DNA from 3 places in the Nonomuraea sp. NPDC004580 genome. Region 2 is predicted to be linked to each of the others. Evidence: riboswitches for the same ligand, from Rfam matches in the RefSeq annotation. Region 2 holds a riboswitch; each other region holds the start of a gene.
What was found. A riboswitch is a leader RNA that binds a small molecule or an ion and turns the genes downstream of it on or off. The one in region 2 is predicted to bind cobalamin.
Positions count from the first base shown of each region.

Region 1: another riboswitch for cobalamin. It lies ahead of ABZW11_RS18100 (hypothetical protein); the one in region 2 lies ahead of ABZW11_RS35940 (ribonucleoside-diphosphate reductase subunit alpha).
Region 3: another riboswitch for cobalamin. It lies ahead of ABZW11_RS43505 (ABC transporter substrate-binding protein); the one in region 2 lies ahead of ABZW11_RS35940 (ribonucleoside-diphosphate reductase subunit alpha).

Region 1 covers NZ_JBEXLH010000015.1:36,874-46,148, reverse strand. Annotated here, with positions in the region: gene ABZW11_RS18120 (MFS transporter) at 1-365, shown strand, start outside; gene ABZW11_RS18115 (ABC transporter substrate-binding protein) at 380-1,420, shown strand; gene ABZW11_RS18110 (iron ABC transporter permease) at 1,417-2,505, shown strand; gene ABZW11_RS18105 (ABC transporter ATP-binding protein) at 2,511-3,281, shown strand; cobalamin riboswitch at 3,354-3,474, shown strand; gene ABZW11_RS18100 (hypothetical protein) at 3,515-3,880, shown strand; gene ABZW11_RS18095 (DUF998 domain-containing protein) at 4,000-4,674, shown strand; gene ABZW11_RS18090 (hypothetical protein) at 5,007-6,101, shown strand; gene ABZW11_RS18085 (histidine kinase) at 6,205-7,155, shown strand; gene ABZW11_RS18080 (response regulator transcription factor) at 7,188-7,814, shown strand; gene ABZW11_RS18075 (DUF6223 family protein) at 8,086-8,466, opposite strand; gene ABZW11_RS18070 (DUF6223 family protein) at 8,556-8,927, opposite strand; gene ABZW11_RS18065 (sensor histidine kinase) at 9,119-9,275, shown strand, end outside.
Region 2 covers NZ_JBEXLH010000053.1:40,391-49,665, reverse strand. Annotated here, with positions in the region: gene ABZW11_RS35950 (mechanosensitive ion channel domain-containing protein) at 1-624, opposite strand, end outside; gene ABZW11_RS35945 (ribonucleotide-diphosphate reductase subunit beta) at 644-1,639, opposite strand; gene ABZW11_RS35940 (ribonucleoside-diphosphate reductase subunit alpha) at 1,654-3,825, opposite strand; cobalamin riboswitch at 3,931-4,136, opposite strand; gene ABZW11_RS35935 (tripartite tricarboxylate transporter substrate-binding protein) at 4,141-5,082, opposite strand; gene ABZW11_RS35930 (SAM-dependent methyltransferase) at 5,207-5,962, opposite strand; gene glmS (glutamine--fructose-6-phosphate transaminase (isomerizing)) at 6,021-7,841, opposite strand; gene ABZW11_RS35920 (hypothetical protein) at 7,860-8,135, opposite strand; gene ABZW11_RS35915 (N-acetylmuramoyl-L-alanine amidase) at 8,342-9,275, shown strand, end outside.
Region 3 covers NZ_JBEXLH010000090.1:20,226-29,500, reverse strand. Annotated here, with positions in the region: gene ABZW11_RS43505 (ABC transporter substrate-binding protein) at 171-1,154, opposite strand; cobalamin riboswitch at 1,227-1,346, opposite strand; gene ABZW11_RS43500 (Gfo/Idh/MocA family oxidoreductase) at 1,354-2,217, opposite strand; gene ABZW11_RS43495 (cytochrome P450) at 2,267-3,487, opposite strand; gene ABZW11_RS43490 (phosphotriesterase-related protein) at 3,484-4,440, opposite strand; gene ABZW11_RS43485 (phytanoyl-CoA dioxygenase family protein) at 4,425-5,192, opposite strand; gene ABZW11_RS43480 (TIGR03621 family F420-dependent LLM class oxidoreductase) at 5,251-6,162, shown strand; gene ABZW11_RS43475 (histidine phosphatase family protein) at 6,200-6,781, shown strand; gene ABZW11_RS43470 (sigma factor) at 6,822-7,085, opposite strand; gene ABZW11_RS43465 (maleylpyruvate isomerase family mycothiol-dependent enzyme) at 7,085-7,966, opposite strand; gene ABZW11_RS43460 (hypothetical protein) at 7,987-8,745, opposite strand; gene ABZW11_RS43455 (hypothetical protein) at 8,790-9,065, opposite strand; gene ABZW11_RS43450 (DUF397 domain-containing protein) at 9,153-9,275, opposite strand, start outside.

The sequences.
Region 1 (9,275 bases), on a different contig from region 2:
CAGGCGGCGTCGTGCTGCTCGCGGCGGCCCCTAACGTGCCGGCGCTGGTGACGCTGTCGGTGCCCGCCGGGTTCTTCCTCGCCCCGCTGGTCATCTGCACCTTCGAACTCACCGGACGGTGCGCGCCCGAAGGCACCCTGACCGAGGCCTTCGCCTGGGGCATCACGGCCACCTTCGCCGGATCGGCGCTGGGCAACCTCGTCGCGGCGGCGCTCGTGGACGCGGGCACCAGCACGACCGTCATGTTCGTGGCGGCTGCGGGCTTCTCCGCGCTGGCGGCCGTCACCGCCGCCCTCGGCACGAAGCTGCTCACCGCCGAGCCGCCCTCGGTGGTCACTGATCAATCATCCGGGAAAGGCGCGTGATGCACCGCTTGTTCGTGATCACTTCGATGGCGGCGGTGCTGCTGAGCGCCGGTTGCGCGCCCGCCGCCCCGTCCCGCGTCCAGGAGAGCCAGGCGCCCGCCTTCACCCCCGTCAGGGTCTCCGACTGCAACGGGGTGGAGTCCGTCGTCAAGGCCCCGCCCCAGCGGGCGGTGGCGCTCACGCCGGCCGTGCTGGAGCTGCTGCTCTGGCTCGACCTCGGCGACCGGGTCGCGGCATTGGGGATGGCGCCCCGCCCGGGCAGCCTGCCGCAGCAGTTCTCTGCGCAGGTCGCCGCCATGCCGTCGCTGTCCGGCAAGTACACCGCGGGCAGCGGCTACAAGCCGGTGCCACGCGAAGAACTTCTGTCAATACAGCCCGACCTGGTACTCGGCGGCTTCAGCAGCAACTTCGACGCCCCGGGCGCCATGTCCCAGAAGGAACTGGCGGCCGACGGAGTCCCGTCCTACCTCGCCCTGTCCACCGCGTGCGAGTCGGCGCTGACCGGTCCGCAGACCGGCTTCGAGCTGGTGTGGCGGGACCTGGAGAACCTCGGCAAGATTTTCGGTGTGCCTGACCGCGCCCAGCGGGTCATCGCCGGGATGAAGCAGAAAATCGCCCCGGTGGAGACCAAATCCGCCCAGCTGAAGGACGCCGACCGGCCCACCGTGTTCCCCTTCGAGTACGACGAGGGCACCGCCACCCCCTACGCGCCCGGCAACCAGCAGGTGATCAACGCGGTCATCGGCAAGGCCGGCGGGCGCAACCTCTTCGCCGACCAGAACAAGGCCTACACCAAGGTCGGCTGGGAGGAGGTGGTCGCCCGCGACCCGCAGGTCATCCTGATCATCATCTACGACAAGGGCAGCCAGGCCGCCAACGACGCCCGCTTCGCCGAAGCCGAGAAGTACCTGCTCGACAGCCCGGCCCTGCGCGGCGTTCGCGCGGTGACCGGCAAGCGCTTCGCCCGCCTGATCTACGAGGCTGCCTCGGCCGGCGGCGTCCGCAACGCCGACGCCGTGGTCGACCTCGCCGCGCAGCTCTCGCCCGCCGGATGACGACCGTGCAGCCTGACCTGCTCTCCGCGCCGGCCAGGCCGGATCCAGCGCGCCGCCGGATCACCTGGGCGGCGTACGCCGTCCTGACCGGGCTGCTCATCGCAGGTTTGGCCGCCTCGATCCTGCTCGGCACCGTCGACGTGCCCGCCGGCACCGTGGCCCGCATCATCATCTGGCACCTGACCGGCCACGGCGACCCTGCCACGTGGACCGTCAGCCAGGACACCGTGGTGTGGAACCTGCGCCTGCCCCGGGCCCTGCTCGCCGCGCTGGTCGGCGCGGGCCTGGCCGTCTCCGGCACCGCCACCCAGGCGCTCGTGCGCAATCCGCTGGCCGACCCGTACGTCCTCGGCCTCACCTATGGCGCGGCCGCCGGCGCGGTGGCCGTCATCATCACCGGATTCGCTCCCCTCGGCGGCGTCTCGACCGGCGTGGCCGCCTTCCTCGGCGCGCTGGCAGCGTTCGCCGTCGTCTACGTCCTCGCCCGCGCTGGAGGCACCCTCGCCCCGCTGCGGCTGATCCTGTCCGGCATGGCCGTCACGTACGCCCTGTCCGGCGTCACCAGCTTCCTCGTCCTCCAGGCCGACGACCCCGGCACCACCCAGTCGGTGCTGTTCTGGCTCTTCGGCAGCCTCGCCGAAGCGAGCTGGGCCGCGCTCGGACTGCCCGCCGCCGTCCTGGCCGCCACCATGATCGCCCTGCTCGCCCAGGCCAGACCGCTCAACACGTTGCTGCTCGGCGACGAGACCGCCGCCGGCCTCGGCATCTCCGCCGCCCGGCTGCGCCGCCACCTGTTCCTGCTCATCGCCCTGCTCACCGGTGTGATGGTCGCCCTCGCCGGCGGCATCGGCTTCATCGGCCTGATCATCCCGCACGCCGCACGGCTGCTCGTCGGCAGCGACCACCGCCGCCTGCTGCCCGTGGCCACCCTCGCCGGCGCCGCCTTCCTCGTTCTCGTCGACATCGCCGCCCGCACCGCCCTGCACCCCCAGGAACTGCCGGTCGGAGTCGTCACCAGCGTCATCGGCGCCCCGCTGTTCCTCTGGCTCGTGCAGGTCCGCGCCCGCGACACCACCGGACTGTGACCACCATGACCACCCTGACCCTGCAGGACGTGCACATCACCCTCGCCGGAGCCCCCATCGTCACCGGCGTCGACCTCACCGCCGCCTCCGGTCGCTTCGTCGGGATCATCGGCCCGAACGGCAGCGGCAAGAGCACCCTGCTGCGAGCCGTCTACCGCCACCTCCCTCTCACCCGGGGCAGCATCACCGTGGACGGCGAGGACCTGTGGCGACTCACCCCCCGGCGCGCCGCCCAACTGGTCGCCGCGCTACCGCAGGAGACCCGCTCCGATTTCGACGTCACGACCTGGGAGATGGCCGCCATGGGCCGCACCCCGCACAAACGCCCCTTCGCCTCCGACACCGCCGAGGACACCAAGATCGTCTCGGACGCCCTCGCCCACGCGGGCGTCGCCCACCTCGCGCATCGCCGCTACAGCACTTTGTCCGGTGGCGAGAAGCAGCGCGTGCTGCTCGCCCGCGCCCTCGCCCAGCAGGCACCTGTCCTGGTGCTCGACGAGCCGACCAACCACCTCGATGTCCGTCACCAGTTCGAGCTGCTCGACCTGGTCACCTCGACAGGAGTCACCGTCGTCGCCGCCCTGCACGACCTCAACCTGGCCGCCGCCTACTGCGATCATCTCTACGTCCTGGCCGAGGGGCGTGTCGTCACGGACGGCCCGCCGCCAGACGTTCTCACTCCGCGACTGGTCAGGGACGTGTTCGGCATCGACGCACACGTCACCTCAACCCCGGGCACCGACACTCCCCACCTCATCTTCCGCCCCGGCCGGTGATCGGAAGTTCCCTGGACTGCTGGGGGAGGGGCGCATATGAGACGATGCGGGACGAAGGAGACGGCGGAACGAGGAAGCCCGTGTGTATCCGGCGCGGTCCCGCCACTGTGCTCGGTGAGCGATCCCCTACGTAGGCCACTGCCCGGAAAGGGGTGGGAAGGCCAGGAGCCTCCTCCACCAGGTCCGTGGTGACCGGGCCGGTCGCGCAGTCCTCCGGTTTGAGGGAGGAGTTGATGCCGGCCTTGGCCGGCGCCTCGCGGCTGCGGCCCGCCTTGTCGTCGAAGGCGCCGTCCCAGCCCATCGACTTCTCGAGCCCGAGCGCCGGCATGATCTCGGTCACGTGCTGGTTCATGGTGACCGCCCTGAGCGGCGCCTGCCGATGGATGTCGGCCATGCGCTGGATGCTGGGCGGCTTCGGCGGCACCACCTGGGACCTGGTGCCGCCAGGCGAGCTGCGGATCGAGAGCATCGGCGTGACCGCCGGCGAGCCCGTGCCCCGCATCCGTGATCACTTCCATCACGTCCCGATACGCCTGGGGCGACACCGCGGGCGTCATTCCCAGCTCCCACTGCGACACCGTGGTCACCTCGATCGGTGACCCATCGGGCCGCACCCGAGTTGACACTCCCGGCGAATCAGCCGTTCGGCAGATACCGCAGCACCTCCCGGGACGGAAGGATCGCTGTATGAAAGGACTTGGGACCTCAGGGAGGTGTGATGGCTGATGAGAAGGCGTCTGCTCGGACGCGTCGATTCTGGGACGGCCGGACCTCGAGCGGGATGTACCGGTCTGTGGCAGCCGGGGTCATCTGGCTGTCGTGCCTGCAGGTGTTTGTGGTGGACTTCGTTGTGCAAGCTGAGTGGGTGGCGCTGTACCCGGTCTCGGAGGGTTACCTCAGCGACTTGGGCAACACTGCGTGCGGACCCACCGCCTGTTCACCCCGGCACGCGCTGATGAACGGGTCCTTCCTCGTCCTCGGCCTGCTACTGGTCGCGGGTCTGCTCCTCGCCTCGGCCGCGCGGGGCGGGCGCGCGGGACGGGCGATGGTGGCGCTGGCCGGCCTCGGCTGGATCCTGGTCGGCTTGGCGCCAGAGAACGAGAACATGCTGCTCCATCTGGTAGGTGCGTTACTGATCTTCGTGTGCGGCAACGTCGGCATGATCGTGTACGGCCTGCGCCTGCGCGCCTTGGACCACCGCTTCGAAAGCGTGTGGAGCCTGTTCGCCGGAGCGGTCGGGGTGGCGGCGACGGCGCTCTTCCTCAGCGGTCAGTTCCTCGGACTCGGGCTGGGCGGCATGGAACGGCTGGCTGTATATGCGATCGTGGTCTGGGCTGCGGTGCTCGGTGTCACAACAGTGGTCTCCCGTCAGCCGACCGCAACACTTCGGTAGCGGCTGGTCCTCGCCGCGCCGGATGGGCGCGGTCGGCGGCTGACGTTCCTCCTAGTTTCGGGCGCGTACAGGACACCATGTTCTCCGTCCACGAGAATGCACCTGGGACTCCCGGCAGGGCGCCCCGTGGTGCGCCGCCGGGCTGCGTGAACCTCCCGGCAGGTCCGGGTACGGGTCCGCTGGTAGCACGTTGCCGGAAGGCAGCTTTCCCCGTTCGCGGTCGTCCGTCGTGACCTGCCTCTGTCTTTTCGCGGAGCGGAGGCGTCAACGGCAGGAGAAGATCTGCCGTTTGGCGGATAGGCGTGGCGTTGGGCAGGTTCGAGGCTTGAGCCATGAAGAATCTCATGGCGCGTTGGCCCCATTGGGCGGGGTACGCTGCGGCCGGTTGGTCGCTCGGTTACGGGGCGCTCGGGCTGTTCTGGGCGCTCGGAGGCGGAGTATTTCCCTTCGGCAGAAGCGACCCCGACTGGGAGCCTGGCCTGTCAGTGCTCGGGGAAGCGACCCGGGAGGCGGCGGCGCCGCTGATCGCGGTGCTCGGCGTGCTGGGGGCGGTCGCCGGGCTGGCTATCGCGAGAGGGGTACGGCGGGGGCGGGCCGTGCTGCTCGGGTTCGCCTGGCTGGTGGCGGTCACGCTGACCGTGGTGGTCACCGACAACCGGGTCTTGATGCTGGTGGCGTACACGCCGCTGCTGGCGGTGTTCGCCTTCACCGGGGTACCGGGCGGGCAGCCGATGTCGGAGCTGGTGCCGTGGTCACGGATCAACCTGTTCATCGTCCTGGTGGGCGGGCTGCTGTGGGCGCTGGCAGCCTTGGCGTACCAGCGGCGCACGGCGAGCGCGTGCGTTCGGTGCGGGCGGGGCGAACATGGTCCGGCGCGCTGGGCCACGCCCGAGGCAGCCCGGCGCTGGGGGACATGGGCGGTGGCGGTCGCCGCCTCCATCCCCGCGCTGTACGACGCCAGCCGCTTCGCTTGGGCCGCGGGCATCCCCCTGGGGGTCACCGAAGAGTTCTGGCGGTGGCTGGATGAGTCGGGGCTGCGCTGGGGCGGACTGTTCCTCAGCGTGATGGGCCTGGGAGGTGCGGTCCTCACGCTCGGGCTCATCCAGCGCTGGGGCGAGGTCTACCCGCGGTGGATCTGGTTCAAGGCGGGCAAGCCGGTGCCACCGATGCTGGCTGTCATTCCGGCGTCGATCGTGTCCGTGATCGTGTTTTCGGGCGGGCTTTCCTTCTGGCGGCTGCACATGGTCCACGGAGTGCTCGATGACTGGGACATGTGGGCGATCTGGGCGCCGTCGCTGGTGTGGCCGCTGTGGGCGGCTGCGCTGGCCGCCGCCACCCTGGCGTACTATGTCCGCCGCCGCGGTACCTGCCATGCGTGTGAGCGCGGGCGGCGCCGGGAGGTAGAGCTTGAAGCCGGACGTGGTTAGGCTCTCGGTTGTGCAGCCGGAACGTCGAGCGGAGGACCGGTACGGGCACGGGTCGCGACGTCGGTTCCGCGCCACCGTGCCCCGTCCGCTCCGCGTTGCCTGGGTGGCGGGGGCCGCCGGGGCAGCCTCGCTGATCGGCACGCTGGCGCATCCTCTGACCGGAACTGTCGGCCACAACGCCCTGTGGTTGGCGACCGAGGTGTCGGCGCTGCTGGGTCTGACCGCCGTCACCATCCGGCGCTCCCCCAGACGGCAGGCGACCCTTTCAGCGGGGTTGAGCGGCGCGGCGGTAACACTCATTCTGCTGCGCGCCGTGTGGCAAGGGCCGCCCGAGCTGGTGTTCGGTGCGTGCGCGGGATGGGCGCTCGGCGCCATGGCGGCTGTGGGACTCGGGCTCTACCTGCGCAGGCTGGACGACAATCGGCGGCGCTCGGTGGAAGAGGCTACCCGGGCACAGCGGCTGGGGCTGGCCCGCGACCTGCACGACTTCGTCGCCCACGATGTCAATGGCATGCTGGTGCAGGCGCAGGCCGCCCAGGCGGTCGCGGGCGCGCTGCCGGACCCGGTCGCCGAGGCGTTGCGACGTATCGAGGACGCCGGGCAGCGCGCGCTGGCCTCACTTGACCGTGCCGTGCACGCGCTGAACGAGCCCGGGCCGGGGATCGAGGGGTTAGAACGGCTGGCCGACGCGTTCTCGCCCGACGTACGGGTGAAGCTGGCCGTCGAGCCCGGCCTGGAGCTGGGGCAGGAAGCCTCGACGCTGGCCTACCGTGTGGCGACCGAGGCGCTGAATAACGTGCGGCGGCACGCGCCGCGCGCCACCACCGTGGAGGTGGAGATCTGTACAGAAGGGGATGTCCTGCGCGTGCGGGTGGAGGACGACGGCGGCGGTAGCTCGCAGAGCACCAGGATCGGCGGGTCCGGGCTCGCCGGCCTGGCCCACTTGCTGGCGGCACGCGGGGGAACGCTGGCGGCGGGCCCGCACAGGCGTGGCTGGCAGGTCATCGCGGCGATCCCCGCATGGCGACTCGTGCGCGGGCCTGGCACATCATGACACCTCTTAAGGACGAACGTGACGGGCACCGGATGACTACGCGGATTCTCATCGCCGACGATCAGGAGGACGTGCGGATCGGGTTCCGGCTGATCCTGGACGCACAACCGGACATGACCGTGGTCGGCGCCGCCGCCGACGGTGCGCGGGCGGTCGAGTTGGCCCGCCGCCTGCGCCCCGATGTGCTGCTCGCCGATGTACGCATGCCGGGCCTGGACGGGCTGGAGGTCACCAGGCAGCTCGCCGCCGAGACTCGGGTGATCATCGTAACCACCTTCGACCTGGACGAGTACGTCCACACCGCGCTGCGCGAGGGCGCCTGCGGCTTCCTGCTCAAACGCTCAGGCCCCACCCTGCTGGTGGAGGCGGTCCGCGCGGCGATGGCGGGCGACACCTTGATCAGCCCTCAAGTGACGGTGCGGCTGTTGCGCAGCCTGACTCACCGGCCCTCGACTTCGCTGGAGGATCCGCTCACTGCGCGGGAGTTGGAGATTGCCCGCCTGGTGGCGCGGGGACACACCAACGCCCACATCGCAGCTGACCTCACCATCAGTTCAGGAACTGTCAAAACGCACATCGCGCACATCCAGCGCAAGGTGGGCGCCGCCAACCGAGTAGGGATCGCGGCCTGGGCCTGGAGCAGCGGCCAGGTGACCTGACCGCAGAACCGGTCAGCTCCGCGATGAGTTCTGTCGGTGACTCATTCGTTGATGAAGCGGTCGTCGCAGTAGGTAGCCGAAGTCGGTCTCAATGATCTACCGGTTGCATGACCCGCTTCGCCGAGCGACCAGCGAGCAACCAGCCATGATCAATAACGAGATCCGAGGCTGGCGAGAACCGAGAAACCCCAGGTCGAACGCGGTATTGGTGAGTAGGGCGGGTGGGACTTGACCCCACCACCCACCGGACATCCGGGGTCCAGTTGGCGGGTCAGGTGGTCCGGCGGGAGCGGAGCAGAGCCAGGGTGCCGAGGACGAGGGCGATCAGGGCCATCGCCAGGTCCACGTAGCCGCCGACGATGCCGTACCCCGTGCCAGGACCGCCTTCTGCGGCGGCGATGATCCAGCCGCCGATGACCGCGGTGGCGAGCCCCGCCGTCAGAGCGATGGCTGCGCCTTTCCGACCGAAGCGGCCGGTGGAGCGGGCCAGGGCCAGGCCGCCGATGGCGATGCCGGCCAGGCCCAGCACTGCGCCCACCACGGACCAGACGCGTCCCGTGGTCAGGGCGTAGGCGTCGACGGGCTGGGCCAGGAGGTGTGCCGCTGTCGCATCGAGCGCGAGCGGGCTGGTCAGCGTGGCAAGGATGGACATGAGGATTCCTTCAGTCGAGTGAATGCCGAAGCGGGGTTTTTCTGGACCGCAGCGTCGATCGCAGCGTCTCGGTCGGGTCCTTGCCGAGGTCACCGGCTCATTTCGGGGCGGCGGACGCGGGTCAGGGCCAAGCGGCCCAGGAGGGCGCCGAGCAGCCCGAGTGCCAGGGCCATGGCCGCGCCGAACACGCCGTTGCCGGTGCCGAGGCCGCCGTCGGCGATGGCCAGTTTGACCGCGCCGTTGAGGCCGCCGACGACCCCCAAGGTCAGCGCCGCGATGGCTTTCCACCGCCGGGCGTTGCGCAGTGCCGGCCAGCCGATGATCGTGCTGCCCGCCGCCACCAGGGCGGCCACGCCGGCCCAGATTCGGTCAGGGGTGCCGAGGAAGGTGTCGACGCCCTGGCCGGCGCATTCTGCGGCCGACGTACGGACGGGTGAGGCCAGCGTGAGCAGGAGGGACATGGAACGTCCTTTCGCCGATGTTCTGGTGCCCATCGAGCATCGCGCCGGTGAGAGGGTGCCGCTTCGGGCAGTGGATGGCGGCTGCTACGCAGGTGCGCGTAGGTGGGTGCGCGGTCGGTACGTCCGTTGCCGTAGGTGGGCGGGCCTGCGGGGGGAGGTGGTTTCAGCGGCGGCGATCGTAGGATCGCGGCATGAAACAGTCGTGGCGTCTGCCGGTGGCGGTGCAGGATGCGTTACTCGCGCTCTTCATCACCGTCATGCAGGTGCAGGGCACGATCGTGCGCAATGGCGGTGAGGTCGTGCTGCGGCCGCTCACCGACCTCGGCAGTCTCGGGTACGTCCTGCTCG
Region 2 (9,275 bases):
CCACTCCTTCTGCACCACGACCACGTCGTCCAGCCGCAGCGCGTCGCTGAAGGCGAGCTGCAGCCCGGCCAGCACGTTGCCGATCGTGGACTGGGCGGCGATGCCGACGACGGCGCCCGCGATGCCGGCCGAGGCGAGCAGCCCGGCGCCGAGCGCCCGCACCTGGGGGAAGGAGAAGAGCATCGCGCCCAGGGCGATGACGATGACGACGGCGGCGGCGATGCGGCGCACCAGCCCGATCTGCGTCATGATGCGCCGGGCCCGCCGGTTGCGCTCGCCCTCGACCTGCACGAGCCGGTCGAGGATGACGTCGGTCAGCGCGTACGCGGCCTGCACGATGAGCCAGGTGACCACGGCGATGGTGACGAGGCCGAGCGCCTGCTGCACGGTCGCGCCGAGGGCCCGCTCGGAGGGCGAGTCGCCGAACATGCCGGGCCCGAACACGAGGTTGAACGCGACGATCGCGGCCGTCAGGAAGGCGGGCCACGTGCAGTGCTCCACGAGGTGCTGGGCCAGTGCCCACTTGCGGCCGGCTCTGTTGAGCAGGCGCCGGGCCACTTCCACCAGGAGGATCGAGCCGACCACCGAGATCAAAAGGATCGGCCAGTCCGCTGGAGACTGCACGTTTGTTGCCCCCTATGTCTTAGAACGTCTCGTCAAAGCTCACATTGCCCTCAACCGCCACCTGGTACGCAGAGACACGCCGTTCGAAAAAGTTGGCCAGCTCCTGCACGTCCTGCAGCTCCATGAACGCGAAGGGGTTGGCCGAGCCGTACCTGCGGGGCAGGCCGAGCCGGGCGAGCCGCTGGTCGGCGACGTACTCAAGATATTGGCGCATCTGGCCCACGCTCATGCCCGGCATGCCGTCGCCGCACAGGTCGGCGGCGAAGGCCAGCTCGGCGGCCACGGCCTCCTCCAGCATCTCGGTGACCTGCTTGCCCAGCTCGTCGTCGAACAGCTCGGGCTCCTCGGCCCGTACGGTGTCCACCACGCTGAAGGCGAACTCCATGTGCATGGACTCGTCCCTGAACACCCAGTTCGTCCCGGTGGCGAGACCGCCGAGCAGCCCGCGCGAGCGGAACCAGTAGACGTAGGCGAAGGCGCCGTAGAAGAACAGGCCCTCGATGCACGCGGCGAAGCAGATGAGGTTCAGCAGGAACTGGCGGCGCTCGGCGGCCGTCTCCAGCCGCTGCATCCCGCCGATCGAGTCGATCCACTTGAAGCAGAACTCCGCCTTGTCGCGGATCGACGGGATGTGCTCGATCGCGGCGAACGCCTTGACCCGCTCATCGGGGTCGGGCAGGTAGGTGTCGAGCAGCGTCAGGTAGAACTGCACGTGCACGGCCTCCTCGAAGAGCTGCCTGCTCAGGTACAGGCGCGCCTCGGGGGCGTTGACGTGCTGGTAGAGGTTGAGCACGAGGTTGTTGGCCACGATCGAGTCGCCGGTGGCGAAGAAGGCGACCAGCCGGTTGATGAGGTGCCGCTCCTGCGGCGTCATCCTCGCCAGGTCGGCGAGGTCGGAGTGCAGCTCCACCTCCTCGACCGTCCAGGTGTTGCGGATCGCGGCGCGGTAGCGCTCGTAGAAGTCGGGGTAGCGCATGGGCCGCAGGGTGAGGTCCATGCCGGGGTCGAGCAGCATGTCGAGGGGGCTCCTTACTGGCAGGCTTCGCAGGTTTCCGGGTTCTCCAGCGAGCAGGCCACCGCCTGCGCCGCAGGCGCGGCGACCGTGGTCTGCGCGATGCGCGTCGCGGGCCGCGAGCGCAGGTAATAGGTGGTCTTCAGGCCCTTCTTCCAGGCGTAGGCGTACATCGAGGAGAGCTTGCCGATGGTCGGGCTGGCCATGAACAGGTTGAGCGACTGCGACTGGTCGATGTACGGCTGCCGCGCGGCGGCCAGGTCGATGAGCGCCTTCTGCGGCAGCTCCCAGGCCGTGCGGTAGAGCAGCTTGAGGTCGTCGGGCACGCCCGGCACCTGCTGCACCGAGCCGTCGGCCCGCTTGAGGTCGTCGCGCAGCGCCGCCGTCCACAGCCCGCGCGCCTGCAGATCGGCCACCAGGTAGCGGTTGACCTGAAGGAACTCGCCCGACAGGGTCTCGCGCTTGAACACGTTGGACACCTGCGGCTCGATGCACTCGTAGCAGCCGGCGATCGAGGCGATGGTGGCGGTCGGGGCGATGGCGACCATGAGCGAGTTGCGCAGGCCGGTCGTGGCGATCTTCGCGCGCAGCGCGTCCCAGCGTGGTCCGGTGGCGGCGCCGTAGTGGTCGGGGTGCAGCACTCCCCCGGCCGCCCTGGTCTCGTCGTACGACGGGTGCCTGCCGCGCTCGGCCGCGAGGTCGGCCGAGGTGTCGTACGCGGCCAGCGCGATCTCCTCGGCGATCCGGGTGGACAGCTCCAGCGCCTTCGGCGAGTCGAACGGCAGCCGCAGCGTGAAGAACACGTCGGCCAGGCCCATCACGCCGAGCCCGATCGGCCGCCACCGCTTGTTGGCCGCCTCGGCCTGCGGCGTCGGGTAGAAGCCGAGGTCGATGGTGCGGTCGAGGAAGCGCACGGCGGTCCGCACGGTGCGGCGCAGCCGCTCCCAGTCCAGATCCCCGCTCATGTCACCGCCCGCGAGGTGGGCGGCCAGGTTGACCGAGCCGAGGTTGCACACCGCGGTCTCGGCGTCGCTGGTGACCTCCAGGATCTCGGTGCACAGGTTGGACAGGTGGATGACGTTCTCGGGGCGGGCGGTCTGGTTGGAGGTGCGGTTGGCGGCGTCCTTGAACGTCATCCAGCCGTTGCCGGTCTGGGCGAGGGTGCGCATCATGCGGCCGTACAGGGTGCGGGCCGGAATCTGCCGGACATATCGCCCGGCGGCCTCGTAAGCGCGATATCTCGCCTCGAACGCCGATCCGTACAGGTCGGTGAGGTCGGGCACCTCCTTCGGGTCGAACAGCGACCACATCTCGTCCGCCTCCACCCGGCGCATGAACTCGTCGGGCACCCAGTTGGCCAGGTTGAGGTTGTGGGTGCGGCGGGCGTCCTCACCGGTGTTGTCACGCAGCTCCAGGAACTCCTCGATGTCGGCGTGCCAGGTCTCCAGGTAGACGCAGGCCGCGCCCTTGCGCCGCCCACCCTGGTTGACCGCGGCCACCGAGGAGTCGAGCGTGCGCAGCCACGGCACGATGCCGTTGGAGTGGCCGTTGGTGCCCCTGATCAGCGAGCCCCGCGAACGCACCCTGGTCCACGCGATCCCGATGCCGCCGGCGTACTTCGACAGCCGCGCCACCTGGCCGTAGCGGTCGTAGATGGCCTCCAGCTCGTCGCGGGGCGAGTCGAGCAGGAAGCAGGACGACAGCTGCGGGCGGCGCGAGCCGGAGTTGAACAGCGTGGGCGAGCTGGGCAGGTACGACAGCGTGGACATGAGCGCGTACAGCTCGGCCGCCTCGGCCACGGTCTCCGACAGCCCGCAGGCCACCCGCAGGAAGAAGTGCTGGGGCCGCTCCAGCACGGCGCGCGTCTCGGGGTGGCGCAGCAGGTAGCGGTCATAGACCGTGCGCAGCCCGAAGTACTCGAAGCGGTCGTCCGCCGCGTCCGAGACCAGCGCGTCCAGCTCGGCGGCGTGCGCGGCGACGAACGCGGCGAGGCGGTCCTGGACGAGCCCGGCCGCGTGGGTGGCGGCGATCGACTCGGAGAACGTCCGCACGCCGTGCCCGGCCGCCTCGTCGGCGATCTCCTCGGCCAGCAGCCGGGCGGCGACCCGGGAGTTGGCCGGATCGGCGATCACCCGGGCGGCGGCCTCCTCGATGGCCAGGCGGCGGTCAACCTCAACGATCTGGGTCACGTGCTCTCTCTCCTCGCGAGCTTCCCCATGAGGGCAGGCGAGAGCACGGCGGAGCGCGGCGCGGGGCGCGCCGGACCGCGTGTGCCAGACCCGCCCTCGAGGCCATGAACACTGCACACCGCTGGCAGGTCTTCGGGCTCGCGGGCCCGCTCCACCTCCGTGGAGCTCCTACTGGCCGTCGCTTCCCGGATCTCTCCAGTGCTCTATGACGGCGGTCGTTCCCGCTCACCGCTGCGGGGCAGCCCCGGAATCGCACCGGGTTCCCTTTTGCTCCGCCCCCGAGGAGGCGAACCAGCGACGACCGAGATCCTACATCTAGTGGCCGTTCCCGCAACTACCCCAGCATGTTGTGGCTTTGGTCGTGTCGACCATGCCGAGATCCCGCAGCACGGCGCGGGTGCGGGCCAGCTCGGTGTCCAGCCAGTGGGCGAAGTCGTCGCCCGTGAGCGGGATCGGCAGCCAGCCCGCGGCCCGGCAGGCGGCCTCCCACGCGGCGGAGCCGAGCACCTCCTCGCACAGGCGCACGGCCGCCTCGCGGCTCTCCCCGTCCATGTCCTCGGGCCCGAACGCGCCCACCCACTCGGCGAAGTCGACCCGCACGCCGCACTCCAGCAGGGTCGGCGCGTCCAGCTCCGGCACGCGGACGGCCGAGGAGACCGCGAGCGGCCTGATCCGCCCGCGCTTGAGCCCGGGCCGCCAGTCGGACAGCGGCCCTGCGGCGGCCACGGCCCTGCCGGACAGCAGCGCGGCCACGGCCTCGGGGCCGCTGGGGTAGCCGGTGTAGTCGACCTGCCGGGTGTCGGCGCCGAGCGCCCGCGCGATCAGGCCGAACAGCAGGTGGTCGGGCTCGCCCTGCGACCCGCCCGCCAGCATCGTGTGGCCTGGATCGGCCAGCAGTCTGGCGCCGAAGTCGCCGAAGTCCTTCAGCGGAGAGGCGTCGGGGACGACCACGACCAGCGCCTCCCCGCTGAGCCTGGCGAGCGGGGTGGCGGTGTCGATGATGCTCTGGCCGTTGTTCAGCTCCGCCGCGGCCAGCGCGGGCAGGCCGCTCAGGGCCAGGTCGACGCCGCCGCCCGGCTCGTACCCGACGGCGAGGGCCGCTCCCGCGAACGCCTGCCCGACCCGCTCCCAGCGCCGCCCGTCCGGCTTGAGGGTGAACCCGGTGATCGGCACGTGCCCGCCGGCCCGCTCCGTGCCGCAGCCCGCGATGGCGGCGGCCACTCCCAGCCCGCAGGCCAGAAAGCGCCGCCGGCGCATATGCTTCTCCCCCGAACCCCCCATTACTCTAGGTTATTAACCCATTACGGCAGGCTATACACCGGGGTCATGGTCGCTATTCAAAATCGATATATGTTGCGCTTTTTCTTGATTTTCGGGCTTATTAAGCTTTACGGGCGACTCCGGCCATAAGGGACGAAGGGAGCGACCAGTCACCCACCAGCTTGGGCCGGTCCGGCCGCCAGTCCGTCGCCTGCACCAGCCCCGGCGGTTCCATCGGGAAGTCCCCGAAGAACGCCCTGATGCGCGCCGGCGAGCGATCCGTCCCGCTGCCCGCGCGGCCCGGCGGCGGCTCGTCGTCCTCGCCGCGGGAGGTCGTGGCGTGCGAGATGACCAGGAAACTTCCCGGCGCCAGCCGCTCGCGCAGCGCCGCCACCGCACCCTGCGGGTCGTCGGAGTCGGGCAGGAAGTGCAGGATCGACACCAGCAGCACGCCGACCGGCCGCTCGAAGTCGAGGAACTCCCCCGCGCCGGCCAGCACGTTCTCGGTGTCGAGCAGGTCCGCCTGGGCGAACCTGGCCCGGCCGGGAGTGCGCCTGAGCAGGACCGCCGCGTGCGCCCCCACCACCGGATCGCTGTCGACGTAGACGACCTTGGCGTCCGGGGCCACCTCGTGCGCGCTGCCCTGCGTGGGCAGGCCACTGCCGAGGTCGAGGAACTGATCGACCCCGGCGCGGGCGACATAGCGTACGGCACGCTGAAGGAAGGCCCGGTTCGCGCGGGCCAGCGGGACCGCCTCCGGGATCAGCTCGGCGAGCTGATCGAGGGCCTGGCGATCGACCGCGAAGTTGTCCTTCCCGCCGAGCATGTAGTCATACATGCGTGCGGGATGGGGCCTGCGATGGTCGAACTGCCGCACCCTTTGAATTTATGCCGTCCGCGCCGAGATAACGATAGTCTGGGCAAATTTGGATTAGCTACTCAACCGTAACGCTCTTGGCGAGATTGCGTGGCTTGTCGACGTCGCGGCCCAGCGCCACGGCCGCGTAGTAGGCCAGGAGCTGCAGCGGGATCGTCAGCAGGATCGGGTCGAGCTCGATCTCGTTCTTCGGGATCACGATCACGTCGTCGGCCAGCTTGGCGTCAGGCTCGCGGTGGCCGACCATGAGCACCTGACCGCCGCGGGCGCGGATCTCACCGAGCGTGGTGAGGTTCTTGTCGAGCAGCTCGTCGTCGGGGACGATCGCGACCGTCGGCATGTCGGGGCCGATCAGCGCGAGCGGCCCGTGCTTGAGCTCGCTGGCCGGGTACGCCTCGGCGTGCACGTACGAGATCTCCTTGAGCTTCTGCGCGCCCTCGCGGGCCACCGGGTAGCCGCGCACGCGCCCGACGAACATCATGCTCGGGTGCGGCGCGTACTTCTTGGCCAGCTCGGCGATGCGGTCGCTCTGCCCGAGGATCTGCTCGATCTGGCCGGGCAGCCGGCGCAGGCCCTCGACGATGCGGCGGCCGTCGGCGGGCGACAGGTCACGCACCCGGCCGAGGTGCAGCGCGAGCAGCGCGAAGGCCAGGCACGTCGAGGTGAACGCCTTCGTCGATGCCACCGAGACCTCGGGCCCCGCGTGCAGGTAGATGCCGCCGTCCACCTCGCGGGCGATGGCGCTGCCGACGGCGTTGACGATGCCGATGACCCGGCCGCCCTTGCGCTTGAGCTCCTGCACGGCGGCGAGCGTGTCGTAGGTCTCGCCCGACTGGCTGATCGCGACATAGAGGGTGTCGGGGTCGACCACGGGGTTGCGGTAGCGGAACTCGCTGGCCGGCTCGGCGTCGGACGGGATGCGCGCCAGCTCCTCGATGAGCTGCGCCCCGATCTGCCCCGAGTAGTACGCCGATCCGCACCCGATGATCTTCACCCGGCGGAAGCCGCGCGTCTCGCGGGCGTCCATGTTGAGCCCGCCCAGGTGGGCCACGTGGAAGCGCTCGTCGAGCCGGCCGCTCATCGTGCGGGTGATCGTCTCGGGCTGCTCGGAGATCTCCTTGAGCAGGTAGTGCTCGTAGCCGCCGGTGTCGTAGTGGCCGGCGTCCCAGTCGACGGTCAGCGGCTCCTTCGCGGTCTCCCGCGCGTCACTGGAGAAGGTGTGGAAGCCGTCGGCCTTGAGCACGGCCAGCTCGCCGTCCTCCAGGTGCACGACCTGGCGGGTGTAACGGACCAGCGCGGCGACGTCGGAGGCGGCGAACATCTCCTTCTCGCCGATGCCGAGCACGATCGGGCTGCCGTTGCGGGCCACGACCACCTCGCCGGGCCGCTCGGCGTCGATCACCGCGATGCCGTACGTGCCGACGACGCTCTTGAGCGTCTTCCTGACGGCTTCTTCCAGCGTGTCGTTCTCGTCCGCGGCGTGGGCGATCAGGTGGGCCAGCACCTCGGTGTCGGTCTCCGACGCGAACACCACCCCGTCGGCCTCCAGCTTGGCGCGCAGCTCAGCGGCGTTCTCGATGATGCCGTTGTGGACGACGGCGATGCGCTCGTCGGCCGACAGGTGGGGGTGGGCGTTGACGTCACTCGGCACGCCGTGGGTGGCCCAGCGGGTGTGGCCGATGCCGAGGCCGCCCTTGAACCGCGCCGGCACCACCTTCGCCAGGTCGGCGACCCGGCCCTTGACCTTGCGTACCTTCAGTCCCTTGTTGGACACCACGACCCCGGCCGAGTCGTAGCCCCGGTATTCCAGCCGCTGCAGCCCCTCCAGCAGGATGGGCGCGGCGTCCTTGGGGCCGACATAGGCCACGATTCCGCACATCGAGGTCTCCTCTTCATCTCATCCGTAGACGATCCTGCGGAGCTGCCTGAGCGACAGCTCCGGAGCCGCGACCCTGCGGCTCCGTAACTCGGAGGCGATCCGGGGGAAGATCTCGTCATTGGTCAGGCCGCGCGCCTTGAGCTCGCCGTGCCGCCGCCTGACGAACTCCTCGGCGGACTCGGAGAAGTAGGCGAGCACGTCGGCGACCACGCGGGCCGCCTCACCTGGACCGAGCGGACTCGTCCGCGTGAGGTGCGCGATGAGGTCTTCGTACGGATGCCGTGCCGTGGACACAGACGAGGACCCTACGGCTCTGGAGCGAGACACGCCAACATCCTGCCCGATATCGGGCAGGAAATGCGCTCAAGAGCGCCGCATCGCTGATCGACATGCCACGTTCGAGGCCGATCACTTGCGTAACATCCGACCCGCCTGACCCATCCCTTTCTGGGAATGGTTACGGTGAGTAGTCATATCGTGACGTTCCTGGGGAGATGTTCATGCAGCTCTGGCTCGCCGCCGCCCTCGCCGCCGGCGTCCTCACCGCGCCGGCCACCGTCCCCCTCATGTCCGCGCCCGCCGCCTCGGCCCCCACTGCACCTGGGGGACGGCAGGCCGACTTCGCCGCGGCCGCCCGCGAGTACGGGGTACCGGAGAGCGTGCTGCTGGCGGTGTCGTACCTGGAGTCGCGGTGGGACGCCAACGGCGGCCGGCCCAGCACCGCCGGCGGGTACGGGCCGATGCACCTGGTGGACGCGTTCCCCGCCGGCGTTCACGAGCACCTCGGCGACGCCCACGGCGACCCGCGCGGCGACGAGACCAGACCGATGACGCCCGTTCACGGGCACGCGGCGCTGCGGGTCTCCGGCGCGCAGCAGCAGACCACGCTGCCCGAGGCGGGCCGGCTCGCCGGGCTGCCGCCCGAACTGCTGCGCGACGACCCGGCCGCCAACATCCGCGCAGGCGCCGCCCTGCTCGCCTCCTACCAGGACGAGCCCAGCTCCGATCCCGCAGACTGGCACGGCGCCGTCGCCAGGTACGCCGGCACCGACGACCCGAAGGCGGCCGGCGCGTTCGCCGACGAGGTGTTCTCCGTGATGCGGGAGGGGGCGCGGCGGCGTACCGACGACGGGCACCTGGTGGAGCTCGACCCCGTGCCCGACCTGCGGACCTGGGACCCTGACACGTTCCCCCACCTCGGCGACCCCGACGACCCCGGCGACTTCGCCTGGGACGACGACGTCCCCGAGACCGACGAGCAGGGGCAGCCGAGCACGCCCAAGGGCCACACGGCCGGCGGCACCGGGGACGGCAAGGCCGAGTGCCCCGCCTCGCTGCACTGCGAGTGGATGCCCGCCGCGTTCAAGCGCTTCGGCAAGAAGAAGGACCGCGACTACGGCAACCACGACCGCCTGTCGCGCAAGCGCTCGGTCG
Region 3 (9,275 bases), on a different contig from region 2:
TTGGTTGTGTGGATTTCCTATGGGCGCTCTCCCCCCCGCCCGCCCGCGCGGGGCGCGGGCGGGGGGGGGGGGGGGCGGGGCGGGGCCGGCCCGCCCCGCCACGTCAGTCCGCGCGGACCCGGCCGGTGCCGCCGCGTCAGCCCGCGCGGGATCGGCGGGTTTGGCCATCGTCAGCCCGTGCCGTCGGTCTTCGCCGTGGCCTTGGTGACGGCCTCGCCGATGCTCCTGGCCAGGTCGACCACGCGCGGACCCCACCGGGAGGCGATGTCGTCGTCGAGCTCGGTCACCCGGTCGTTCTTGATGGCGGACAGGTTCTTCCAGCCGGGCCGGGCGGCCAGCGCGTCCTTGTTCTGCCGGCAGCACTTGACGTCGGCGAGGAAGATCAGGTCGGGGTCGGCCTGGGCGACGAACTCGGCGGACAGCTTGGGGTAGCCGCCGGCCGCGTCGGGCGCCTTGTCGGCGATGTTGGTGAGCCCGAACAGGCCGTAGATCTGCCCGATGAACGTCTTGGACGTAACGGCATAGGGGGTCTGGTCGAGCTCGTGGTAGTAGGTGAGCTTGGTGTCCTTGGGCGCCTTGGCGGCGAGGTCGTCGATGGCGGTCTTCATGCCGGTGACGACCTTGTCGGCCTCGTCCTGGTGGCCGGTGGCCGCGCCCAGCTCGGAGATCTCCTCGTACGCCTCGTCCAGCCCGGTGGCGGCGGGCTGGTGGAGCACGGGCACGTTCACCTTGCCCAGCTCGGAGACGACGTCGTCGAGGTCGTCGGAAAGGATCACGAGGTCGGGCTCCTGGGCGACGATGGCCTCGACGTTCGGCTTGAAGCCGGACAGGTCGGTCTTGGGGGCCTCAGGCGGATGGTTGGAGCGGTCGTCCACGGCGACGACCTGGGAGCCCGCGCCGATGGCGTAGAGGGTCTCGGTGTGGGTGGCAGAGAGCGAGACGATGCGCTCGGGCCGCTTGGGGATGGTGACCTTGCCGTTGGCCGCTTCGACGGTGACGGGGAAGCCGGCGGCGGAGGGGACGGGGGCCGAGGGGGCGGCGGACGCTGAGGTGGGGGCTGCGCCAGGGCCTGCTGTGGTGCCGGTCTGGCCGCAACCGGCCAGGACGAGCGTTCCCAGCAGCGCGCCCGCGAAGGCCGTGCGTACGGGCCTCACGAGTAGTCCTTTCACACTGTTGGAACCGAGAGACCCGCTGGTAGTGACGGATCACCCTTTTCCACGAGGGTTGATGTGCGTCGGCGCGGAGGCAGGCGACCTGGCTATGACAGTTGCGGGACAGCGCCGGACTTTCACCGGACTTCGCTGCGCTCTGCGCGTCGGGCAAACGCTATCAATCCCTCATACGCCCGCCGCGTCAAGGGGCGAGTTGGGCCTCCGCCTCGGCGATGATCCGCTGGATGCGCAGCCCGTGTGCGGCGTCCAAGGGGTGGCCGCCGCCCTTGCGGACGGTGGCGGCGAACTCCTCGGCGACCCTGGCGAAGTGGTCGTCGTCCCCGTCGCGGGGCGGCAGGACGGCGTTGCCGGTGCGGCCGTACACGGCGATGGTGGACGGCGGCACGTCGCCGCCCGCGGCCATGCTCAGCGACGCCTCGCTGACCGCGCCGCCCTCGTGCTCCAGCAGCAGGCCGATCCAGCGCAGCGGGTGGCCGTGCGCGCGCACGCCGGTGACGGGGCCGAGCGCGGCGTCGAGCACGTCGATCACGTGCGGTCCCACGTCGAGCAGGGCACCCCGCTCCAGCCGCCAGGGGGTGGCGAAGGGGTGGTCGCCGAGCAGCGCGCCGGAGATGTTGGCGGCGTGCCCGCCGAACGGCTCGACCTCGGCGCAGCGGGCCAGGAAGGCGCGAGTGGCGGCGGTGTAGCGCATGGTGAAGACCATCTGGGTCGCGACGCCCGACTCGGCGACGGCGTCCACGACGCGCTCGGCGGCGTCGAGGGAGTCGGCGAGCGGCTTCTCCAGCAGCAGCGCCTTGCCCGCGCGGGCGGCGCGGACGGCGTACTCGGCCTGGACGGCGGGCGGGACACAGAACGCGACGGCCTCGCAGTGCTCGAACAGCTCCTCGACCCGCTCGAACACCGGCGCGCCCAGCTCGGCGGCGGCCTCGGGGCGGCGGGCCCAGACGCCGGCCAGCCGCGTGTGCGGGCTCTCGGCCAGCATGGGCGCGTGCGCCATGCGCGCCCAGGGTCCCGCACCGATCAGTCCGACCGCCACCGGCTCCATGCACGTCCTCCTCAGGAAATCAGGATATTTCCCACCATAGAGGAGAAGATCACCACTCCACGAGCAGGGCGGTCAGCCCGCGGCCCACGAGCGACCTGCGATACGCGATCTCCTGCCCGGCCACGAGCCGCAGGCCGGGCAGCCGCCGCCCGAGCACCTCCAGCGCCGTGCGCAGCTGCAGCCGGCCGAGCGCCGCGCCCACGCAGAAGTGGATGCCGTAGCCGAAGACGAGATGGTCGGCCGCGTTGGGCCGGTCGATCACGAACCGCTCGGGCTCGGGGAAGACGCTCTCGTCGTGTCCTGCCGAGTCTGTGGACAGCAGCACGAGCGAGCCCGCCGGGATCGTCACGCCGTGCAGGACGACGTCCTCCGCCGCGTACCTGAACGAGCCCAGCGAGGCCCCGTCGATGCGCATGCACTCCTCCGACGCGCCCGCCAGCAGCGGCTCCGGCACCGGCCAGCGGCCCTCCCTGAGCAGCCGCAGCACGGTGTTGCCGAGCTGGTTCGGCACGGTGTCGTTGCCGCCGAGCAGGATCGTCGAGATCAGCTCGACCACCTCGCGGTGGGTCAGCTCGGCGCCGATGAGCGAGGTCATCAGGGACGTGAAGTCGCCGCGCGGGCGCGCGGCACGCTCGGCCACCAGGCGGTCCACGTACGCGAGGTAGTCGAGGAAGCTCGCGGCCAGCTCAAGCTGCCGCTGTGGCGGCTGCGGTGACAGGAAGAGCTGGAACCAGTCCTTGACGTGCGCCTGCACGAACGCCTCGTCCTCCTCGGGCACGCCGATGAAGCGGGCGGTCAGCTTGACCGACGGCTCGTGCCCGATCTCGGTGACGAAGTCGGCGGCGCGGCCGGTGGTGCCGCGCGGGGCGAGGCGGTCGAGCAGGTCCTCGTTCAGCCGCCGGAACTCCTGCTCCAGCGCGGCCACCGCGCGCGGCGTGAACGCCCGCGACACCGACCTGCGCAGCCTGGTGTGGTCGGGCGGATCCACGTTGGCCACGAAGCTCGACAGGAACGAGCCGTGCTCGCCCAGCTTGTCGCGGGTCTCCTGGGTGAGGCTGCGGGAGATCGTCAGCGAGCCCTTGGAGGAGAAGCGGCGCGGGTCGCCGTACGCGGCGCGCACGTCGGCGTACCTGGTCAGCACGTACGCCCCCAGCCGCGCGCTGCGGAACACCGGCGCCTCGCGGCGCAGCCTGGCCAGGAACGGGTACGGGCCGGCCACGTGCCAGGCGGCGCTCACGTCGAAGTCGCCCAGGGTCGCCGGCTCGGTCATCCGAAGATCCTCCGCGGGTTGCCGACGAGCATCTGGTGGATCTGCTCCTCGGTGACGCCCCTGGCGCGCAGCGCGGGCAGCACGTCCTGGGAGATGTGGAGCAGGTGGTAGCGGGGGTGGCGGCGGCGTACGACGGCGTCGTCGAAGCGGTCGTTGAAGCAGTAGGAGTCGTGGCCGAGCACCATGCGACCGGCGTGGCCGCGCTCGCACATCGCGGCCACGACCGCCACCCGGTCGTCGAACGGGCGGATCGTGTCGATCCCGAACCGGTCCATGCCGAGGTAGGACCCGTTCGCCACCAGTTCCTCCAGGTAGGCGAGGTCGGTGGAGTCGCCGGCGTGGCCGATGACCACCCGGCCGAGGTCCACGCCCAGCGAGGCGAGCAGCTTCTGCTGCTCCAGCCCGCCCCTGGAGGCGCTGTGCGAGTGGGTGGTGATGGGCGCCCCGGTGGCCAGGTGGGCCTCGGCGACCGCCCTGAACACCCGCCGGCAGCCCTCGGTCATGCCCTGCCGGTCGGAGGCGCACTTGAGCATGGCCGCCTTGACGCCGGTGCGGCCGATGCCCTCGGTGAGGTCGCGGACGAAGAACTCGGCCAGCCGGTCCGGCCCGCCGAACAGCGAGCCCGGCCCGCGGTTGCCGAAGTACGGCGGCAGCGCGTCGTAGGTGTAGAGCCCGGTGGCGGCCACGATGGTGACCGAGGTCAGCTCGGCCACCCGCTGGACGGCGGGGACGTACCTGCCGAGGCCGACCACGGTCAGATCCACGATGGTGTCGATGCCGGCCGCCTTGAGCGCGTCGAGCTTGGCGGCGGCCTCGCGGGCGCGGGTCTCCAGGTCCCAGCCCTCGGGGATGTCCGGCCAGTTCCACAGGATCTCGGGGCTGAGCCCGAAGACGTGCTCGTGCATGAGCGTCGCCCCGAGCTCGGCGACCGGGCCCGTCACGGTTTCAGGCACGGGAACCTCCCGTGCTCGAACGGCCGGTTGACCTGGAGGCCGAGCCCGTCGGTCTGGGCGTAGGGCAGGCCGGTGTAGAGGGCGTCGGCGTCGAAGTAGGTGACGGTGAAGGACAGGCGGGGGCGGTCATGGCGGTTGGCGGGCGCGCCGTGCACGGTCAGCGCGTGGTGCACGGTCGCGTCGCCGGCCATGAGGTCGAGCGGCGGCGACAGCTCCAGCTCCTTCAGCCAGGGGTGCTGGGTGAGCTGGTCGTCATCCGGGCGGGTGAAGCTGCGGCCGAGCAGCCCGTGGCGGTGCGAGCCCGCGTAGAAGCGCAGCGCCCCCATGTCGGCGGGCACGTCGGCGAGGGCGAGCCAGACGGTGAGCATGGCCGAGCGGTCCATCGGCATCCAGGGGAAGTCCTGGTGGAACTCCGTGGCGCCGTGCTCGCCCGCCTCCTTGACGAGCAGGTTGGTGACCTGCACGCGAACGGCCCGCACGCCGTGCAGCAGCCGGACGGCGTTGCGTCCCATCTGGGGGTGCAGGGCCAGGGCGGCGAACGCCTCGTCGGTCGCGGCGACGTCCCTGGACTGCCCGAACGCCACGTCCACCGGGCCGCGGTGCTCCCTGGACCGCTCGCGCAGGTGGTCCAGGGCGCGCTCGCGCAGTGCGGCGGCGGTGGCGGGGTCGATCAGCCGGCTCAGCCTGACCCAGCCGTGCGCGGCGAAGAAGTCCGCCTCGGCGGCGGTCGCCTCCCGTACCGGGATCTCCATGGACACAGTCTCGCACCAGAGCAAGCGCTTGGTAAGACCTGTGTCTACACTCGGGGCCATGCGGCGGTTCAGGTTCGGCGCGGTGGTCAGGCAGGCGGAGTCGGGGCGCGCGTGGGCGGAGAAGGCCAGGCGGCTGGAGGGCGCCGGGTTCGACGTGCTGCTGGCGCCCGACCACCTCACCGGCGACAGGTTCGCGCCGGTCGCGGCCTTGACGGCGGCCGCGTGCGCCACCGAGCGGCTGCGGGTCGGCACGCTGGTGTTCGCCAACGACTTCCGGCATCCCGCCGTGCTCGCCAAGGAGGCCGCCACGCTGGACGTGCTGTCGGGCGGGCGTCTTGAGGTGGGGATCGGCACCGGCTGGATGGCCGCCGACTACGCGGGCGCGGGGCTGCGGCTGGAGCCGCCCGGCGTACGGGTCGAGCGGCTGCGCGAGGCGCTGCACGTGCTCAAGGGGCTCTGGGGCGAGGGCCCGTTCAGCTTCGACGGGCGGCACTACCGCGTCACCGGCCTCGACCAGCGCCCCAAGCCCGTGCAGCGGCCCCGCCCGCCGCTGGTGATCGGCGCGGGCGGCGCGAGGATGATCCGCCTGGCCGCCCGGGAGGCCGACGTCGTCAACCTCACCCTGCGGGTGCTGCCCGACGGGAGCGGCCCCGACGTACGCGACGGCGGCCCCGCCGCGCTCGAAGCCAGGCTGGCCGTCGTCAAGGAGGCGGCCGGTGACCGCTACCCCCGCCTGGAGCTGGGCACGAGCGTGATGGCGGTGGGCGAGCTCAAGGCCGATGCGTCGTGGAGCGCCGCGCGGACCGCGCCGCTGGAGGGCACCCCGCACCTCCTGCTCGGCACCCGGCAGGACATCGCGGACCAGCTCCGCCACTGGCGGGACGAGCACGACCTGTCCTACTTCGTGCTGCACCACGAGCGCGATCTGCCCGCCTTCGAGCCCGTCGCCGAGGAGCTGGCGGGCACCTGACGGCGGGCGGCTCGGGGCCGTGCCGGATGATGGGGCCATGAACGAGATGCTGCTGCTCCGGCACGGAGAGACCGAGTGGAGCAAGGCGGGCAGGCACACCGGCCGTACGGACCTGCCTTTGACGGAGCACGGCGAGGTACAGGCCAGGGCGCTGGCGCCGCTGGTCAAGGAGCCTTTCCAGCTGGTGCTGGTGTCCCCCGCCCAGCGTGCGACACGCACGGCGGAGCTGGCCGGGCTGAGCGGGTACGAGGTGGACCCCGACCTGTGGGAGTGGGACTACGGCGGCTATGAGGGCATCACCACGCCGCAGATCCGCGAGACGCGGCCCGGCTGGTACCTGTGGCGTGACGGCGTGATCCCCGGCGACGCCGACCATCCCGGCGAGAGCGCCTCCGAGGTGGCGGTGCGCGCCGGCCGGGTGATCGAGCGGGCCCGCGCGGTGGACGGGCGGGTGGCGCTGGTGGCGCACGGGCACTTCCTGCGCGTGCTGGCCGCCCGCTGGCTGGGCCTCGCGCCCGAGGAGGGGCGGCTGCTCAAGCTCGACACCGGCACGTACTCGCGGCTCGGGTACGAGCACGCCGAGCCGGTGCTGCTGACCTGGAACGCCCCCGTGAGCTGACCGTGAGCTGACCGTGGGCTGACCGTGAGCTGACCGTGGGCTAACCGACCTTCGCGCGCAGGGCCGACTCGTGCAGCGCCCTGCTCACCAGCCAGCCGCGCAACGACCCGAGCGCCGGGTCGTACGACAGCGGCTGCTCCCAGAGGGCGACGAACACGCTCTGCGTCACCTCCTCCGCGTGCGCCGGGCTGCCGGTGACCTTGACCGCGACGCCGTACACGTACGGGCCGTGCCGGTCGTAGGCGTCGGCCAGCGCGTCGAGGTCGCCGGCGGTCAGGCGCGCGCACAGGTCCATGTCGCTCATCAGTCGCATCCCAGGGTCGCGGCGGCGGCGATCAGGTCACGGGCGAGCGCGGGGTCGCCCTCGGCGGCGTACGGGAAGGCGCCGGGCGGCCACCGGTTGCCCAGCAGCCGGCAGAAGCCGGCGGCGTCGGCCGAGATGAGCACGGCGACGTGGTCGGAGGCGGGCGAGAGCGGGATCGTCCAGGTGCCGCCGCCCGGCCCGGTGAGCACGATGGTGGCCGAGACGTCGCGGCGCGGCCCGCGCAGCGCGCGCGGCAGCAGCGCCAGCCCGAACTCGGCGACCATGTGCACGTGCTCGGGCCTCGGCGCGGCCCTGGCCCGGTCGGTGGCGGCCCTGATGTCGTCGGCGTGCGTCCAGGTCTCGAACGTGCGCTGAATCATGGCCTGGCGCAGGGGCGCGCGGGCCGGCCGCGCGCCCGCCAGCGCCACCTCCACGCCGAGCAGCACCTCGCTGCCCGACGACACGCGCGACAGCAGCGAGCCCGCCTGCTCGCGCCAGCGCCGGTGCGCGGTCTGCGCGGAGGCTCCCCGGACGCCCATGAACCTGGCCACGGTGGCGTCATTGGCCGTCAGGTGCTCGACCATGCCCCTGACCGTGCCGTGCTTGGGGACCGGGGCGTCCCACTGGGCCGGGCTCAGCTCGGCCAGCAGGTCGTCCATGAGCGCGACCTGCTCGGCGTACGGGACGGCGACGACGGCCACGCCCATCGCGGCCGGGGTACGGCGGCGGCGCGCCCCCGACAGCACGGCCTCGCGCAGCCTGGGCGGCGGCTCGGCGGCGGCCTCGGGATGATCGAGCAGCGCGATCGCCGCGGTGCAGTCGGGGCACGAGGCGACGTGGTCGTCAGGGCGCTGCCCGTCGAAGAGGTACGAGTCCGTCATGGCCACCTCCGCAGCCGACGCTAACCCGGCGGGTCCCCCGGAGCCAGGCGGCAGCCGGGGAACGGTGCCAGCAGCGTCTCACGCCAGGGGCCTTCGAGATAGTCGCGGGCGCGTTTCGCCCACGCCGGCAGCCGCGGGTCGGGCGGCGCCTCGTCGTCGAGACCGAGCGCGGCGTCACGGGCGCGCTGCGTGGCGAGGTGGTCATCGAGGGAGACGGCCCAGAGGGTGACCGCCTCGGTGTCGCAGAACAGCACCTCGTACAGGCCGGCCAGGGTGTGGCCGTGCTCGGCGAGCAGCGGGGCGCGTTCCGTGCGTACGGCGTGCAGGTAGTCGAGGGCGGCGCCGGGGCGTACGCGGGCGCTCTCGAAGAGGTAGAGCTCGGCGGCGGGCGCCGCGGACAGCGGCGGGCAGCCCGGGACGGCGCCGAGCGGCCGGGAGAAGGCGGAGAAGCGCAGGTCGTCGATGTCGGACAGGAACAGCCGGGCGTCGACGCCCTGGTAGATCTCCATCATCTGCCGCCACCCGCCGTCCCAGCCGCCGTGGCAGTCCCACAGCGTGACGGCCTTGAACTGCGGATGGCCGGTGATGCCGACGGCGTAGAAGGCGCCCACCAGGTCGATCTCGCGGGACCTGATGGACATGCCGGAGGTGAGCGTGGGCCCGGTGCGGCTCTCGTCCTCGCGCTTGTAGCGGGTCAGCCAGGTGAGGTAGTCGAGGGGCCGCCTGGAGTTCATCGGCCGGAAGTCGACCTCCTCGATCAGGTGGATCGCGCGCCGCACGGCGCCTCCTCTACCAAGCGGTTGCTTGGCTTCGAGGATAGCGATCAGACGAGTGCCTGGGAAGGCTGCGGGCCGCGGCCGGTGAGCCACTCGAGGACCTTGCGATGCCCGGAGGCGGCGTCCTCGAAATGGCCCCAGTGCCAGTAGCGCGGCTGGTCCCTGATGCCGGTCACCCACGTGCGGTAGGAGACGCCGGCCGGGGTCGTCGTGGTGGCCCCGCCGGCCGCGGGCGCGACACCATAGGTGCGGATCACGACCTTGCCGCCTGGTGCGAACAGCACGTCGTCGGCGATCGGATACAGGGTCATCTGGTCGAGCATGACCCGATCCTCGCCGGAGGAGGAGGCCGGGCGGTTACACCTCCGGCGCGCCGCCGTTAAGCGGGCGCGCCGGAGGTTAACACGGTGTTACACGAGCAGGCCGTCGAACTCTCCGTCCTTCACCCCGAGCACCAGAGCCCGGATCTCGTCACGGGTATAGATCAGGGCAGGTCCGTCGGGGAAACGCGAGTTGCGCACCGCGATGCCCCC